DNA from 2 places in the Pseudomonas sp. GYB4201 genome. Region 2 is predicted to be linked to the other one. Evidence: predicted binding sites of a transcription regulator. Region 2 holds the regulator's gene; the other holds the start of a gene.
The links. The regulator sigma-54, encoded in region 2, starts transcription at its own class of promoters, with help from an activator protein. The targets are predictions, from matches to a motif close to ANTGGCATNNANNTTGCTNT.
Positions count from the first base shown of each region.

Region 1: glnA (glutamate--ammonia ligase) is a predicted target of sigma-54. The motif match lies at 2,291-2,310, and genes of this name have one in related genera.

Region 1 covers NZ_JBWGIG010000001.1:361,362-369,021, forward strand. Annotated here, with positions in the region: gene typA (translational GTPase TypA) at 1-482, opposite strand, end outside; gene thiI (tRNA uracil 4-sulfurtransferase ThiI) at 622-2,076, opposite strand; gene glnA (glutamate--ammonia ligase) at 2,408-3,814, shown strand; gene AC0Z2B_RS01615 (chorismate mutase) at 3,949-4,488, shown strand; gene AC0Z2B_RS01620 (DUF4124 domain-containing protein) at 5,469-6,005, shown strand; gene AC0Z2B_RS01625 (DUF4124 domain-containing protein) at 6,002-6,607, shown strand; gene glnL (nitrogen regulation protein NR(II)) at 6,884-7,660, shown strand, end outside.
Region 2 covers NZ_JBWGIG010000005.1:82,522-90,181, forward strand. Annotated here, with positions in the region: gene AC0Z2B_RS06360 (HPr family phosphocarrier protein) at 488-763, opposite strand; gene rapZ (RNase adapter RapZ) at 780-1,637, opposite strand; gene ptsN (PTS IIA-like nitrogen regulatory protein PtsN) at 1,640-2,104, opposite strand; gene hpf (ribosome hibernation-promoting factor, HPF/YfiA family) at 2,117-2,425, opposite strand; gene AC0Z2B_RS06380 (RNA polymerase factor sigma-54) at 2,537-4,033, opposite strand; gene lptB (LPS export ABC transporter ATP-binding protein) at 4,205-4,930, opposite strand; gene lptA (lipopolysaccharide transport periplasmic protein LptA) at 4,930-5,469, opposite strand; gene lptC (LPS export ABC transporter periplasmic protein LptC) at 5,456-6,028, opposite strand; gene AC0Z2B_RS06400 (KdsC family phosphatase) at 6,037-6,561, opposite strand; gene AC0Z2B_RS06405 (KpsF/GutQ family sugar-phosphate isomerase) at 6,561-7,535, opposite strand.

The sequences.
Region 1 (7,660 bases), on a different contig from region 2:
TTGAAGTCCAGCTGTTCGTCGGTGGCACCCAGGTTGTCGAACAGATCGAAGATCTGGTCCAGAACCCAATCAGGACGCGCGCCCGGACGGTCGATCTTGTTGATCACGACGATCGGCTTCAGACCGGCTTCGAAGGCCTTCTTGGTCACGAAGCGAGTTTGCGGCATAGGGCCGTCTTGAGCGTCAACCAGCAGCAGAACGGAGTCGACCATCGACATAACGCGTTCTACTTCACCGCCGAAGTCGGCGTGGCCGGGGGTGTCGACGATGTTGATGTGGTAGCCATTCCAGTTGATGGCGGTGTTCTTCGCCAGAATGGTAATACCGCGCTCTTTCTCCTGGTCGTTGGAGTCCATCACGCGCTCGTCGTTGAGCTCGTTGCGCTCCAGGGTGCCCGATTGACGCAGCAGTTTGTCTACCAGGGTGGTTTTACCATGGTCAACGTGAGCGATGATGGCGATGTTACGTAGATTTTCGATCACTTGTGTATCTCGATCAGAGGATTCGGTGTGCTGACAGGTTGTGACAGCGATTTGACTTAGAGTCCCGCAAAGCCGTTACAGCTTTACGGTGGCGTCGGGGGGCCGGTGACGCAGGCCACAGGCAAACAGCCCCGGGCGCTTAGCTCGGTCGATAAACGCGCACATTGGCATGTCCCTCACTGAGCAAGTGGTGGGCATGCAGGCGACTCATCACGCCTTTGTCGCAATACAGCAGGTACTGACGGGTGGGGTCCAGTTCCTTGAAACGGCTGTTCAGTGCATAGAACGGCAGTGCCTTGACCTCGATGCCTTCGAGTTCAAGGGGCTCGTCTTCCTGGGCGTCCGGATGCCGAATGTCGATGATCACCTGCCCGGCCAGGGCCTGGGCGACTTCCTCGATTTCGATGTCCTGGCCCAATTCATCGATCACATTGTCGATGGAAACGAGCTTGGCGCGTTCCAGGGCCCGCTCCAGCACGGCCATGTCGAACTGCTGTTCTTCATAGGCAACGCGGTGGGGCTTGGCCTTGGTGGTGGGGTTGACCGAAATCACCCCGCAATATTCAGGCATGTGCTTGGCGAAGTCGGCGGTGCCGATTTCGTTGGCCTGGTCAATGATGTCCTGCTTATGGCTGGCAAGCAATGGACGCAGCAGCAGCTTGTCGGTTGCCGCACTGATCACCGAGAGGTTCGGAAGCGTCTGGCTCGACACTTGCGAGATGGCCTCGCCGGTTACCAGGGCATCAATTTGCAGACGATCGGCCATGCGGCTGGCGGCGCGCAGCATCATGCGCTTGAGAATCACGCCCATGTGGCTGTTGTCGACCTTGCCCAGCAGCTCGCCCACCACTTCCTCGAACGGGATGCTGATGAACAGCACGCGCTGGGAGCTACCGTATTTCTTCCACAGGAAGTGCGCGACTTCCATCACGCCCAGCTCGTGGGCACGGCCGCCCAGGTTGAAGAAGCAGAAGTGGGTCATCAGGCCGCGGCGCATCATCTGGTAGGCGGCCACGGTGGAGTCGAAGCCACCGGACATCAGTACCAGGGTCTGCTCCAGCGAGCCCAGCGGGTAGCCGCCGATGCCCTGGTGCTGGCTGTGGATAATGAAGACGCGCTTGTCGCGGATCTCCAGGCGCACTTCCACCTCGGGCTTCTTCAGTTCGATGCCGGCGGCGCCGCACTGCTGGCGCAATTGGCTGCCAACATAACGGTCCACGTCCATGGAGGTGAAGGTGTGCTTGCCGGCGCGCTTGCAGCGCACGGCGAACATCTTGCCTGCCAGCAGGTGGCCGAAGTGCTGCTTGCACTGGGCGACCAGGTCGTCCATGTCGCCCAGTGGGTATTCATCCACCTGGAGGAAATGGGTGATGCCGGGCACGCACTTGAGGCGCTCGATCATCTCGCGCTGGATTTTCGCATCTTCGATGCGGGTGACAACGGTGAGGTTGTCCCACACGCCATCCACCACCAGCTTCGGGTCCAGTTCACGGAGCACGACGCGGATGTTCTTGGCGAGCTGGCGAATGAAGTTCTTCCGAACGGGCCGGCTCTTGATGGTGATTTCTGGGAAGACTTTTACGATTAGTTTCATGAAAAACAGCGCGCGAGGTGCCAGCCGAAAAAGGGGGGCAGGATTATAGCGGAAATTGCTCAGCTTTTAACCAGTTATCGTACAGAAGGTTTTCAGTGCACCTTTATGGTGCCTTACGGATTGCTAGCGCTTCAAAACAGTGCGGCAAATCGGCGCATTTTGCCGAAAACAGGCCGAAATGCTTGGGTTTGGGGCAAAAAACCCATCTCGGGGCACTGGCATGCAAATTGCTCCCTTGTGAGGCAGGTTGCCTTGGCAGACTATTCGCGCCCGGCATCACCCAAATTACAGGGCTAACCACTACCAGCCCTTATTCACCCCGGAGGACAACATGTCGAAGTCGGTTCAACTCATCAAAGATCATGACGTCAAGTGGATTGATCTGCGCTTCACGGACACCAAGGGCACCCAGCACCACGTCACCATGCCAGCCCGTGACGCGCTGGAAGACGACTTCTTCGAAGTCGGCAAGATGTTCGACGGTTCCTCCATCGCTGGTTGGAAAGGCATCGAAGCCTCCGACATGATCCTGCTGCCGGACGACGAAACTGCCGTCCTGGACCCGTTCACCGAAGAGCCGACCCTGATCCTGGTCTGCGACATCATCGAACCTTCGACCATGCAAGGCTACGATCGCGACCCGCGCGCCATCGCCCACCGCGCCGAAGAGTACCTGAAGTCGACCGGTATCGGTGACACCGTGTTCGCCGGCCCAGAGCCAGAGTTCTTCATCTTCGACGAAGTGAAGTTCAAGTCCGACATCTCCGGTTCCATGTTCAAGATCTACTCGGAACAAGGTTCGTGGATGTCCGACCAGGACGTGGAAGGCGGCAACAAGGGCCACCGTCCAGGCGTGAAAGGCGGCTACTTCCCAGTTCCTCCGTTCGACCACGACCACGAAATCCGTACCGCCATGTGCAACGCACTGGAAGAAATGGGCCAGGTCGTTGAAGTTCACCACCACGAAGTGGCAACTGCTGGCCAGAACGAAATCGGCGTCAAGTTCAACACCCTGGTGAAGAAGGCCGACGAAGTCCAGACCCTGAAGTACGTTGTGCACAACGTTGCCGACGCCTACGGCCGTACCGCTACCTTCATGCCTAAGCCACTGTACGGCGACAACGGCTCGGGTATGCACGTACACATGTCCATCGCCAAAGATGGCAAGAACACCTTCGCTGGCGAAGGCTATGCCGGCCTGTCCGACACCGCCCTGTACTTCATCGGCGGTATCATCAAGCACGGTAAGGCCCTGAACGGCTTCACCAACCCGGCGACCAACTCGTACAAGCGTCTGGTCCCAGGCTTCGAAGCTCCAGTAATGCTGGCCTACTCGGCTCGCAACCGTTCGGCTTCGATCCGTATTCCTTACGTCAACAGCCCACGCGGCCGTCGTATCGAAGCACGCTTCCCGGATCCGGCTGCCAACCCATACCTGGCCTTCGCAGCACTGCTGATGGCCGGCCTGGACGGTATCCAGAACAAGATCCACCCTGGCGACGCCGCTGACAAAAACCTGTACGACCTGCCGCCTGAAGAGGCGAAAGAGATCCCACAAGTTTGCGGCAGCCTGAAAGAAGCCCTGGAAGAGCTGGACAAAGGTCGTGCGTTCCTGACCAAAGGCGGCGTTTTCAGCGACGACTTCATCGACGCTTACATCGCCCTGAAAAGCGAAGAAGAAATCAAGGTGCGCACCTTCGTGCACCCACTGGAATACGAGCTGTACTACAGCTGCTAATCCGGTGACGCTGGCGCAAGCCGCGTGATTTGAAAAAGGCCTCCTTCGGGAGGCTTTTTTTATGCCCGCTGGAAGCCCCTGGCCGCTAGAATCGGCCCCTACCGTTCGTCACCAATAACAACATGAGTACGACAATGCGTAGAACCCTGCTGCTCACCGCCACCCTGTTCTCCAGCGCTGCCTTCGCCGCGCCGCCCGCCACCCTCTCGCCGCTGCTGGACAGCGTGCAACAACGCCTGGACATAGCCCCCAAGGTCGCCCTGACCAAATGGGACAACCACAAGCCGGTGCTGGACGCCCCGCGCGAGCGCGACGTGATCGCCGGCGCCGGCAAGCTGGCCGCCGAATACAAGGTGGATGGCGCCCTGGCCGAACAGTTCTTCGCCGCGCAGATCGAGGCCAACAAGCTGGTGCAATACGGCCTGCTGACCCAGTGGAACGCCAAGGGCGCCGCGCCTGATACACCACGGGTGGACCTGGCCAAGGAAATCCGCCCGCAGCTGGACGTGCTGCAGAAGCAGCTGCTGGAGCGCCTGGCGGCGTTCGCCCCGTCGCGCAACGACCCGCAGTGCCCACGCTGGGTGGCCAGCGCCATCGAGGCGCGCAAGGCTGATGTGCTGCGGCGCACTGCGCTGGTCCGCGCCACCGGCGAGTTGTGCGCCAGCCCTTCCTGACGCCCCCGACGCGGCCCGTAGCAGCAACTGTCTCGAAGCGGCGTCGTCTGCATCGCTCGTAGCAGCGGCCGTAGGCCGCGTCCGAACACACCGCCCATCCCCCGGCATACCGCGCCGCAGCCGGACGCAGCCTGCGGCAGCTGCTACGCGGATTCGGTGCAGCCTGGCGGCAGCGGCTACAAATCGCGCGAAGCACCTGTAGCAGCGGCCGTAGGCCGCGTCCGAACACACCGCCCATCCCCCGGCATACCGCGCCGCAGCCGGACGCAGCCTGCGGCAGCTGCTACGCGGATTCGGTGTAGCCGCAGCCTGGCGGCAGCGGCTACAAATCGCGCGATGCACCTGTAGCAGCGGCCGTAGGCCGCGTCCGAACACACCGCCCATCCCCCGGCATACCGCGCCGCAGCCGGACGCAGCCTGCGGCAGCTGCTACGCGGATTCGGTGTAGCCGCAGCCCTACAAATCGCGCGAAGCACCTGTAGCAGCGGCCGTAGGCCGCGTCCGAACACACCGCGCGCCCCCGGCATACCGCGCCGCAGCCGGACGCAGCCTGCGGCAGCTGCTACGCGGATTCGGTGTAGCCGCAGCCTGGCGGCAGCGGCTACAAATCGCGCGAAGCACCTGTAGCAGCGGCCCTAGGCCGCGTCCGAACACACCGCCCATCCCCCGGCATACCGCGCCGCAGCCGGACGCAGCCTGCGGCAGCTGCTACGCGGATTCGGTGTAGCCGCTGCCGAAGGCTGCGCTGGCCCTTCGCCACGCTGAAATTGCGCGAAGCACCTGTAGCAGCGGCCCTAGGCCGCGTCCGAACACACCGCGCATCCTCCGGCATGCCGCGCCGCAGCCGGACGCAGCCTGCGGCAGCTGCTACGCGAACCCGGCGCGTTGGTACAAAGCCGAAACCATCCGTCGGCCATTCTGTTCTATGCTGGCACCTGGGCCGCAAGGCCGTTCCTTCCATGAACCGACAGGATGCGTTCATGCGCTCATGCCTTATCTGGGTACTGATGCTGATGGCGTTGCCCGCTTTCGCGCAGATCTACAAATACACCGACGCCGAAGGCAACACCGCCTACTCCAACCAGCCGCCCGACGGCACCCGCTCGCAGACCGTGGAACTGCCACCGCTCAACAGCGTGGAACCGCAGGCCCCCGTCGCGCCCATGGTGCCGGTGCCGCGAAGCCCTCGCAGCAATGAGCCGCAGCAGGCCTATAACACCTTGCAGCTGACCGACATCCCCAGCGACGAAGCGCTACGCGCCAACAACGGCACCTTCACCGTCGGCGTGCTGATCGACCCGCGGCTGCGCGACATCCACCGCTTGCGCCTGCTGCTCGATGACCAGCCCTACGGCCAGCCCACCAACGTGCCACGCCTGCAGCTGGTGAACATCGACCGCGGCGACCACAGCCTGGCCGTGCAAGTGCTGTTCAATGACAAAGTGGTGCAGCAAAGCCCCACGGTCACCTTCACCCTGCAGCGCTACCACCTGCCACCCGCCGGAAAACGCCCATGAACCGCCTGCTGTCGGGCCTTGCATTGCTGGTGCTGAGCGCATCGGCCATGGCCCAGGTCTACACCTACATCGATGCCCAGGGTAACCGCGTCTACACCGACAAGCCCCACGCCAACGCCACCGTGGTGGACGTGCGGCCCAGCAACAGCATGAGCGCCACCCCGGTGCTGCCCACCCCGGCGCGCAAGCTGGCCAGGAAGCAGCCCGTGAGCCACTACGACATGCTGCGCATCCTGATCCCGGAGCCGGACGCCAGCATCCATGACGCTTCCGGCAACATGATCGTGACCATCACCAGCGACCCGCCACTGATGGCCAACCACGGCTACCGCCTGCTGATGGACGGCAATGTGGTCGCCGGCCCGGCGGTAAGCCCGGTGTTCGCGCTGAAGAACGTCGACCGCGGCACGCACCAGCTTGCAGCGGAAATCATCGACAACCATGAAACCGTGATCGAACGCACCCCCGCCCAGCCGTTCCACATGCAACGCATCTCGCTGATCCAGAAGCGCCGCAACAACCCCTGCAAGACCGAGGACTACGGCGTGCGCCCCGAATGCCCGCTCGCCGACAAGCCCGCCGACGACGAAGACAGCGAATGACACATCCAGCCGCTATAGTTTCCGCATCCGCTCTATTTTGGTGCGAATAGAACCGGTAAAGTCGGACGAACATCCCATTTTGGGTCAATCCTGAACGAGACCCTGCCCGCTGCGTCATTTAATGAGCAGTGAAAGCGCCATTTTCCGCCGGCCGCGCTTCTTTTCGGAGCTTTGGTTTAGTTCTTGCATTTTAAGGTGTATCAGCGGATTACCAGCCCGCGCCGCCAAGGACCCGCGCTCCTGCGGCAATGGGCCAAAAGAGGTCAACGACAGCTAATGACCATCAGTGATGCACTGCACCGACTGCTTCTGGACAACCTGACCACTGCCACCATCCTGCTCAACGCCGAGCTGCGCCTGGAGTACATGAACCCGGCCGCCGAAATGCTCCTGGCCATCAGCGGCCAGCGCAGCCATGGGCAGTTCATCAGCGAGCTGTTCACCGAGTCGGCCGAAGCGCTCAACTCCCTGCGCCAGGCCGTGGAACAGGCCCACCCGTTCACCAAGCGCGAGGCCATGCTCACCGCGCTCACCGGCCAGACCCTGACCGTGGACTACGCGGTAACGCCGATCCTCAACAACGGCCAGACCCTGCTGCTGCTCGAAGTGCACCCCCGTGACCGGCTGCTGCGCATCACCAAGGAAGAGGCCCAGCTGTCCAAGCAGGAAACCACCAAGATGCTGGTGCGCGGCCTGGCCCACGAGATCAAGAACCCGCTGGGCGGCATCCGTGGCGCCGCGCAGCTGCTGGCCCGGGAGCTGCCCGAGGAAAGCCTGAAGGACTACACCAACGTCATCATTGAAGAGGCCGACCGCCTGCGCAACCTGGTGGACCGCATGCTCGGTTCCAACAAGCTGCCGTCGCTGGCCATGACCAACGTGCACGAGGTGCTGGAGCGCGTGTCCAGCCTGGTGGAAGCAGAAGCCCAGGGCGGCATCACCCTGGTGCGCGACTACGACCCCAGCATTCCCGACGTGTTGATCGACCGCGAGCAGATGATCCAGGCCGTGCTCAACATCGTGCGCAACGCCATGCAGGCCATCAGTGGCCAG
Region 2 (7,660 bases):
TAGCAGCGGCCGCCAGGCCGCGTCCGCAGTGTGCCCCGGGACGCGGCCTGGCGGCCGCGCCGCGTCGGCGCGCCCGGGCCGGGGCGCGCCCCCCCGCTGCTACGGGGTTGTGGTAGGTAACAAAATCTCACGGAAATGTCGTCGCAGATCAGCCAGCTAGGTGGGATGATTTTTCGCTCTTTGCAGCGTGACAGTCGGGAGTGATGCGAAACGTGATTACAAAGAAATTCTCAGAGCTCGAAGCAGCGATGTCGTGCCAAGCGGGCTATTAAACGTCGAATGGCCGGCCAGCTATTGCCGATGTCTTTGGCTGCCGTGTAGCCGCTGCCGCCAGGCTGCGCTGGTCCTCATGTACGCTAGAGATCTCCAGCGAGGGGCGGGGCCAGCGCAGCCTTCGGCAGCGGCTACGCAGATCAGTGTCTCGGCGATATGCCCAACAAAAAGCCCGGCACTTGGCCGGGCTTTTTGTTGGGGTGGGGCAGGGCGGTCATTCGCCTTCGTCGAACTTGTTGTTGATCAGCTCGACGATCGCCGCCATGGCTTCGTCCTGTTCCTCGCCTTCGGTGGACAGGTACACCTGGGTACCCTTGCCGGCGGCCAGCATCATGACGGCCATGATGCTCTTGCCGTCGATCATGCTGTCGGCGTTGCGGCCGATGCGGACCTGGCAGTTGCCGAAGCGGCCGGCGACGCCGACGAACTTGGCGGCCGCGCGGGCGTGCAGGCCAAGCTTGTTGATGATTTCGATTTCACGAGCAGGCATCGCGGTGGGGATCCTTTCAACTGAGGTCGCGGTGGCGAACCTGAACATTCTTGAGCGTCTGCTGCAGGGCCTGGCCAAGGCGTTCGGTCAGGTAGACCGAGCGATGGTGCCCGCCGGTGCAGCCGATGGCAATGGTGACGTAGGCGCGGTTGCTGGCGGCGAAGCGCGGCAACCACTTGAGCAGGTAGCTTGAGATGTCCTGGTACATCTCCTCGACGTCGGGCTGCGCGGCCAGGTAGTCGATGACCGGTTGCTCCAGGCCTGAATGGTCGCGAAGTTCCGGCTTCCAATAGGGGTTGGGCAGGCAGCGCACGTCGAACACCAGGTCGGCGTCCACCGGCATGCCACGCTTGAAACCAAATGATTCCACCAGGAACGCGGTGCCCGGCTCCGGCTTGTTCAGCAGGCGCAGCTTGAGCGAGTCGCGCAGCTGGTACAGGTTCAGGTGGGTGGTGTTGATCTTCAGGTCAGCCAGGTCGGCGATCGGGCTGAGCAGGTCGGTTTCCACCCGGATGGCTTCGGCCAGCGAACGGCTGGCGTTGCTCAGCGGGTGGCGGCGGCGGGTCTCGGAGAAGCGCTTGAGCAGGGTTTCTTCGTCGGCGTCCAGGTACAGCACGTCGCACTGGATGTGCTTGTCGCGGGCTTCCTGCAGCAGCTGCGGGAAGCGCGACAGGTCGCTGGGCAGGTTGCGCGCATCGATGGACACGGCCACCAGCGGCTGGGCCAGCTCGGTGCGGATCAGGGCGCGCTCGGCCAGTTCCGGCAGCAGGCCGGCCGGCAGGTTGTCGATGCAGTAGAAACCGTTGTCTTCCAGCACGTCCAGCGCGGTGCTTTTGCCCGAGCCGGAGCGGCCGCTGACGATGATCAGGCGCATGGTCAATGACCTTTCTGTTCGTCCAGCACAACCTGGTAGAGGGCGTCGCTACTCTTTGCCGAGCGTAGGCGCTCGCGCACGTCGGCGCGGTCGAGCATGCCGGCGATCTGGCTCAGCAACGCCAGGTGTTCATTGGTGGCTTCCTGGGGCACCAGGAGCACGAAGACCAGGTCGACCGGGGCGCCGTCGATGGCGTCGTAGTCGATCTTGTTCTCCAGGTGCAGCAGGGCGCTGATCGGCGTGGTGCAGCCAACCAGGCGGCAATGGGGGATGGCAATACCGTTGCCAAAACCGGTCGAGCCCAGTTTTTCGCGGGCGACCAGGCTTTCGAACACTACCTGCATCTCAAGGCCCGGGACTTCCCGGGCGATGAGGGTGGCGATGTGTTCGAGTACTTTCTTCTTGCTGCCGCCCGGCGCGTTCACGAGGGAACGGCCGGGGGTCAGGATGTTTTCAAGTCGGATCATGAGGGGGGAGTGTCAGCGGGCGGTCTGGCCTTGCAGCAGACTCTGCTGTTTTTCCTTATGCTTTTTGAGTTGGCGGTCGAGCTTGTCGGTCAGCAGGTCGATGGCCGCGTACATGTCATCATGTTCCGCGTTTGCCACGACTTCGCCACCGGGTACGCGCAGGGTGGCCTCGATTTTCTGTTTCAGCTTCTCGACCTCCATGATGACCTGCACGTTGGTGATCTTGTCGAAATGGCGCTCCAATCGGTCGAGTTTCTCACCGATGTAAGTGCGCATGGCGTCGGTCACAACCAGTTGATGTCCACTGATGTTGACTTGCATACCGCTTTCTCCTTATTGCCAGTGCATAAAGAGACAGGTTGGTTAACCTGCCACTGGAACGCTGTGGCACATCCGGCAAGCCCACTGGCAGCGCGTTGGCGCTGCCAGGATTCACATCAGCCGCTTGCGTTCGCTGGACGGCGCGATCCCTAGGGATTCACGGTACTTGGCGACAGTGCGGCGGGCTACCTGGATGCCTTGTGCCTCCAGTAAACCAGCGATCTTGCTGTCACTCAATGGCTTTTTCTGATTTTCCGCGGCAACCAGTTTCTTGATGATCGCGCGGATCGCCGTGGACGAGCATTCTCCGCCCTCGGAGGTGCTGACGTGGCTGGAGAAAAAGTATTTCAGTTCGTAGATGCCACGTGGGGTGTGCATGTATTTCTGCGTGGTCACCCGCGAAATGGTCGACTCGTGCATGCCCACCGCCTCGGCGATGTCGTGCAGCACCAGCGGCTTCATGGCCTCGTCGCCGTAGTCGAGGAAACCGCGCTGGTGTTCGACGATCTGGCTGGCGACCTTCATCAGGGTCTCGTTGCGGCTCTGCAGGCTCTTGATGAACCAGCGCGCCTCCTGCAACTGGTTGCGCATGAAGGTGTTGTCGGCGCTGGTGTCGGCGCGGCGCACGAAGCCGGCGTACTGCGGGTTGACGCGCAGGCGCGGCACGGCCTCCTGGTTCAACTCCACCAGCCAGCGCTCGTTGTCCTTGCGCACGATGACGTCGGGCACCACGTACTCGGCTTCGCTGGACTCGATCTGCGAGCCAGGGCGCGGGTTGAGGCTCTGCACCAGTTCGATGACCTGGCGCAGCTCGTCTTCCTTGAGCTTCATGCGGCGCATCAGCTGGCTGTAGTCGCGGCTGCCCAGCAGGTCGATGTAGTCGGCCACCAGGCGCTGGGCCTCGCTGAGCCACGGCGTGCGCGGGGGCATCTGGCGCAGTTGCAGCAGCAGGCATTCGCTGAGGTCGCGGGCGCCGATGCCGGCGGGCTCGAACTGCTGGATGCGGTGCAGCACGGCTTCCACTTCGTCCAGCTCGATGTCCAGTTCCGGGTCGAAGGAGTCGCAGATCTCCTGCAGCGTCTCGTCCAGGTAGCCCTGGTTGTTGATGCAGTCGATCAGGGTGACCGCGATCAGGCGATCGGTGTCGGACATGGGCGCCAGGTTGAGTTGCCACAGCAGATGGCTCTGCAGGCTTTCGCCGGCCGACGTGCGGGTAGTGAAGTCCCATTCGTCGTCATCGTTGCTGGGCAGGCTGCTGGCGCTGGTCTGGTAGATGTCTTCCCAGGCGGTGTCGACGGGAAGCTCGTTGGGAATGCGCTCGCTCCACTCGCCGTCTTCGAGGTTGTCGACGGTGGGGGCGGAGGTTTCCTGGTAGCTGGGCTCCTGGATTTCCGGCGTGACCTGTTGCTCGGCCTTGTCGGCCATGGGGTCGCTGTTGTCGAAGTCGTCGCCTTCTTCCTGGCGTTCGAGCATCGGATTGGATTCCAGGGCCTCCTGGATTTCCTGTTGGAGGTCCAGGGTGGAGAGCTGGAGGAGGCGGATGGCCTGTTGCAACTGCGGTGTCATCGTCAGTTGCTGGCCCATTCTTAGGACGAGCGATGGTTTCATGGCAGGGGCTTAACACCTTATTCGCCGGCGCAAAGCGCCATCCACTACGGGCGCCGAGGCTCTCGGCTTTTGTCGTAAGCAAATTATATGCCTGAAACCGAAGTGTTTGCCTAGAGCGACACCGCAATTAATTCGCGGCACGCCCCGGGCAACCAGCCAAACACCTCGCCGTTACAGGCGGAACTCGTGGCCGAGGTAAACCTCTTTCACCAGTTGGTTTGCCAGGATGGTCTCGGCATCGCCTTCGGCGATCAGCTGGCCATCGTTGACGATGTAAGCGGTTTCACAGATATCCAGGGTCTCGCGAACGTTGTGGTCGGTGATCAACACGCCGATACCCTTGTTCTTGAGGTGGTGGATGATCTGCTTGATGTCACCGACCGAGATCGGGTCGACACCGGCAAAGGGTTCGTCCAGCAGGATGAACTTGGGCGCGGTGGCCAGCGCGCGGGCGATTTCCACCCGGCGCCGCTCGCCGCCCGACAGGCTCATGCCCAGGTTGTCGCGGATGTGCGTGATGTGGAATTCCTGCAGCAGGCTTTCCAGCTCCTTCACGCGGCCGGCCTTGTCCAGCTCCGGGCGGGTTTCCAGGATGGCCATGATGTTGTCGGAGACCGACAGCTTGCGGAAGATCGAGGCTTCCTGCGGCAGGTAGCCGATGCCCGAGCGAGCGCGACCGTGCATGGGCTGGTGGCTCACGTCCAGGTCGTCGATCAGCACGCGGCCCTGATCGGCGCGCACCAGGCCGACGATCATGTAGAAGCAGGTGGTCTTGCCGGCGCCGTTAGGCCCCAGGAGGCCGACGATCTGCCCACTTTCGATGGACATGCTGACGTCACGCACCACTTGCCGGCCCTTGTAGGCCTTGGCCAGGTGCTGGGCTTTGAGGATAGCCATTACTTGCCCTGCTGCTGGTCGGTTTTGCTTTTCGGCTGGATGACCATGTCGATGCGTGGTCGTGGCGTGACCTTGGCGCCCGTGGCGCGGCCGGCGTTCACTACCTGCTTGACGGTGTCATAGACGATCTTCTCGCCTTCGGACGTGTTGCCGTCGTTCACCACCTTGGCCTGGTCGATCAGGATGATGCGGTTCTGCGCCGAGAAATACTGGATGGTCTTGCCGTAGCCCTGGACGATGGGCTTGTCGATCGCCGGCTTCTGCTCGTAGTAAGCCAGGTTGCCCACCGAGGTGAAGGTGTCGACGTCGCCCTGGGCGTTGCGGGTGATGGTCACGGTGTTGCCGGTGATCTTCATGGTGCCCTGGGTGATGATGACGTTGCCCTTGTAGACGGCCACGCCCTGCTTGTCATCCAGTTGTGCGTCGTCGGACTGGATGTGGATCGGCTGGTCGCGATCCGTTGGCAGTGCCCAGGCGCCAGCGCTCCCCAGTGCAGAGCCCAGGGAGAGCAATAAAGGGAGGGTTTTAGCGAGCCTCATACAGTCCTCTTACGTTGGACAGCAAGTTGATCTTGCTGTCTTTCAAATATGCCTTCATGCCCGTGCCCGTCGAGACGCCACCGGCGCCGTCGATTCTAACGTCTCGGTCAGTCTGCGCATATTGCTGTTGTGGGAATACCGTCATGCGCGTGGTGGTAATCAGGGTAGGACGGTTTTTCTGGTCGGTGCGGGCCACGCGGACGTTGTCGATCAGCTCGACCTGGGTACCGTCGGGGTTCACTTCGCCGTGGTCGCTGGTCACGTGCCAGGGGTACACGGTGCCGCGGTACAGGTTCATGTCCGGGTTGGTCACCTTGGTGATCTGGCTGGCCTGCAGGTGCTCGACCTTGTCACCGGTCATGCGGTACTGCACGCCGCCGTCAGGCAGGTACTGCACAGCGTGGGCGTTGATGGCGTAATAGTCGATGGCACTTTCGTCGACTGCAGCCGCAGGCTTGTCGAGGAAGGTGTCCGGGTTGATGTTCCAGTAGCCGACGGAGACGAAGATCGCCACGACGACACAGAACAGCAGGAGATTGCGCAGTTTTTTGCTCGGCATGGGAAACTCTATAAATAGGCGGCCAGGGCCGCTTCGAGGTTGCCTTGGGCGCGCAGGATCAGCTCGCAGAACTCGCGGGCCGCGCCTTCGCCGCCACGGGCCTGGGTCACGCCATCGGCGTGCTCGCGCACGAACGGCACGGCGTTGGCCACGGCCATGCCCAGGCCGACGCGGCGGATGGGAGCCAGGTCCGGCAGGTCGTCGCCCAGGTAGGCTACCTGTTCATAGCTTAGGCCCAGTTGCGCCAGAAGGTCGTCCAGTGCCACCAATTTGTCTTCGCGGCCCTGGTACAGGTGGGCGATGCCCAGGCTCTTGGCCCGGCGCTCGACGATCGGGTTCTTGCGCCCGGTGATGATCGCCGTGGCCACGCCCGAGTTGATCAGCATCTTGATGCCCTGGCCGTCCAGGGTGCTGAACGTCTTGATCTCGCTGCCGTCTTCGCAGAAGTACAGGCGGCCATCGGTCAGGACGCCGTCCACGTCAAACACCGCCAGTTTCACGGCGCGGCCGCGTTGCAACAGGTGCTGGGTCATTACATTACTCCGGCGCGCAGCAGGTCGTGCATGTTCAGGGCGCCAACCGGGCGGTCCTGCTTGTCGACCACCACCAGCGCGCTGATCTTGTGGTCTTCCATGATCTTCAGGGCCTCGGCGGCGAGCATCTCGGCGCGGGCGGTCTTGCCGTGGGGCGTCATCACTTCCTCGATGCGCGCGCTGTGCACGTCGATGGTGCGGTCCAGGGTGCGGCGCAGGTCGCCGTCGGTGAAGATCCCGGCCAGGCGGCCATCCTCTTCAAGGATGACGGTCATGCCCAGGCCCTTGCGGGTCATCTCCATCAGCGCATCCTTGAGCAGCGTGCCGCGAACCACCTGCGGCAGTTCCTCGCCGGCATGCATCACGTTCTCCACCTTGAGCAGCAGGCGGCGGCCCAGGGCGCCACCGGGGTGCGAGAAGGCGAAGTCCTCGGCGGTGAAGCCGCGTGCCTCCAGCAGGGCGATGGCCAGGGCATCGCCCAGCACCAGTGCCGCGGTGGTGGAGGAGGTGGGCGCCAGGTTCAGCGGGCAGGCCTCATGGGCCACGCGGGCGTCCAGGTTGACTTCGGCGGCCTTGGCCAGCGGCGAGTCGGGGTTGCCGGTAAGGCTGATGAGCTTGATGCCCAGGCGCTTGATCAGCGGCAGCAGGGTGACGATTTCATTCGTGGAGCCGGAGTTGGACAGGGCCAGGATGATGTCATCGCGGGTGATCATGCCCATGTCGCCGTGGCTGGCCTCGGCCGGGTGCACGAAAAACGCCGTGGTGCCGGTGCTGGCCAGGGTCGCGGCGATCTTGTTGCCGATATGCCCTGACTTGCCCATGCCGACCACGACGACGCGGCCCTTGCTGGCGAGGATCATTTCGCAGGCGCGGACGAAGTCGGCATCAATATGGGCCAGCAAGCCCTCTACCGCCTCGAGTTCAAGGCGGATGGTGCGCTGTGCCGATTGGATCAGGTCGCTGGATTGGCTCATGTCGGAAACGTATTGCCTGATGAAAAGGCGGCGATTATAGCCGTATTGATCGAAACCCTCACGTTCGATCGTCATCCATTAAATGTCTTGTTGCTTATTCGCTTTTGGAACGGCCTTGGGGCGCG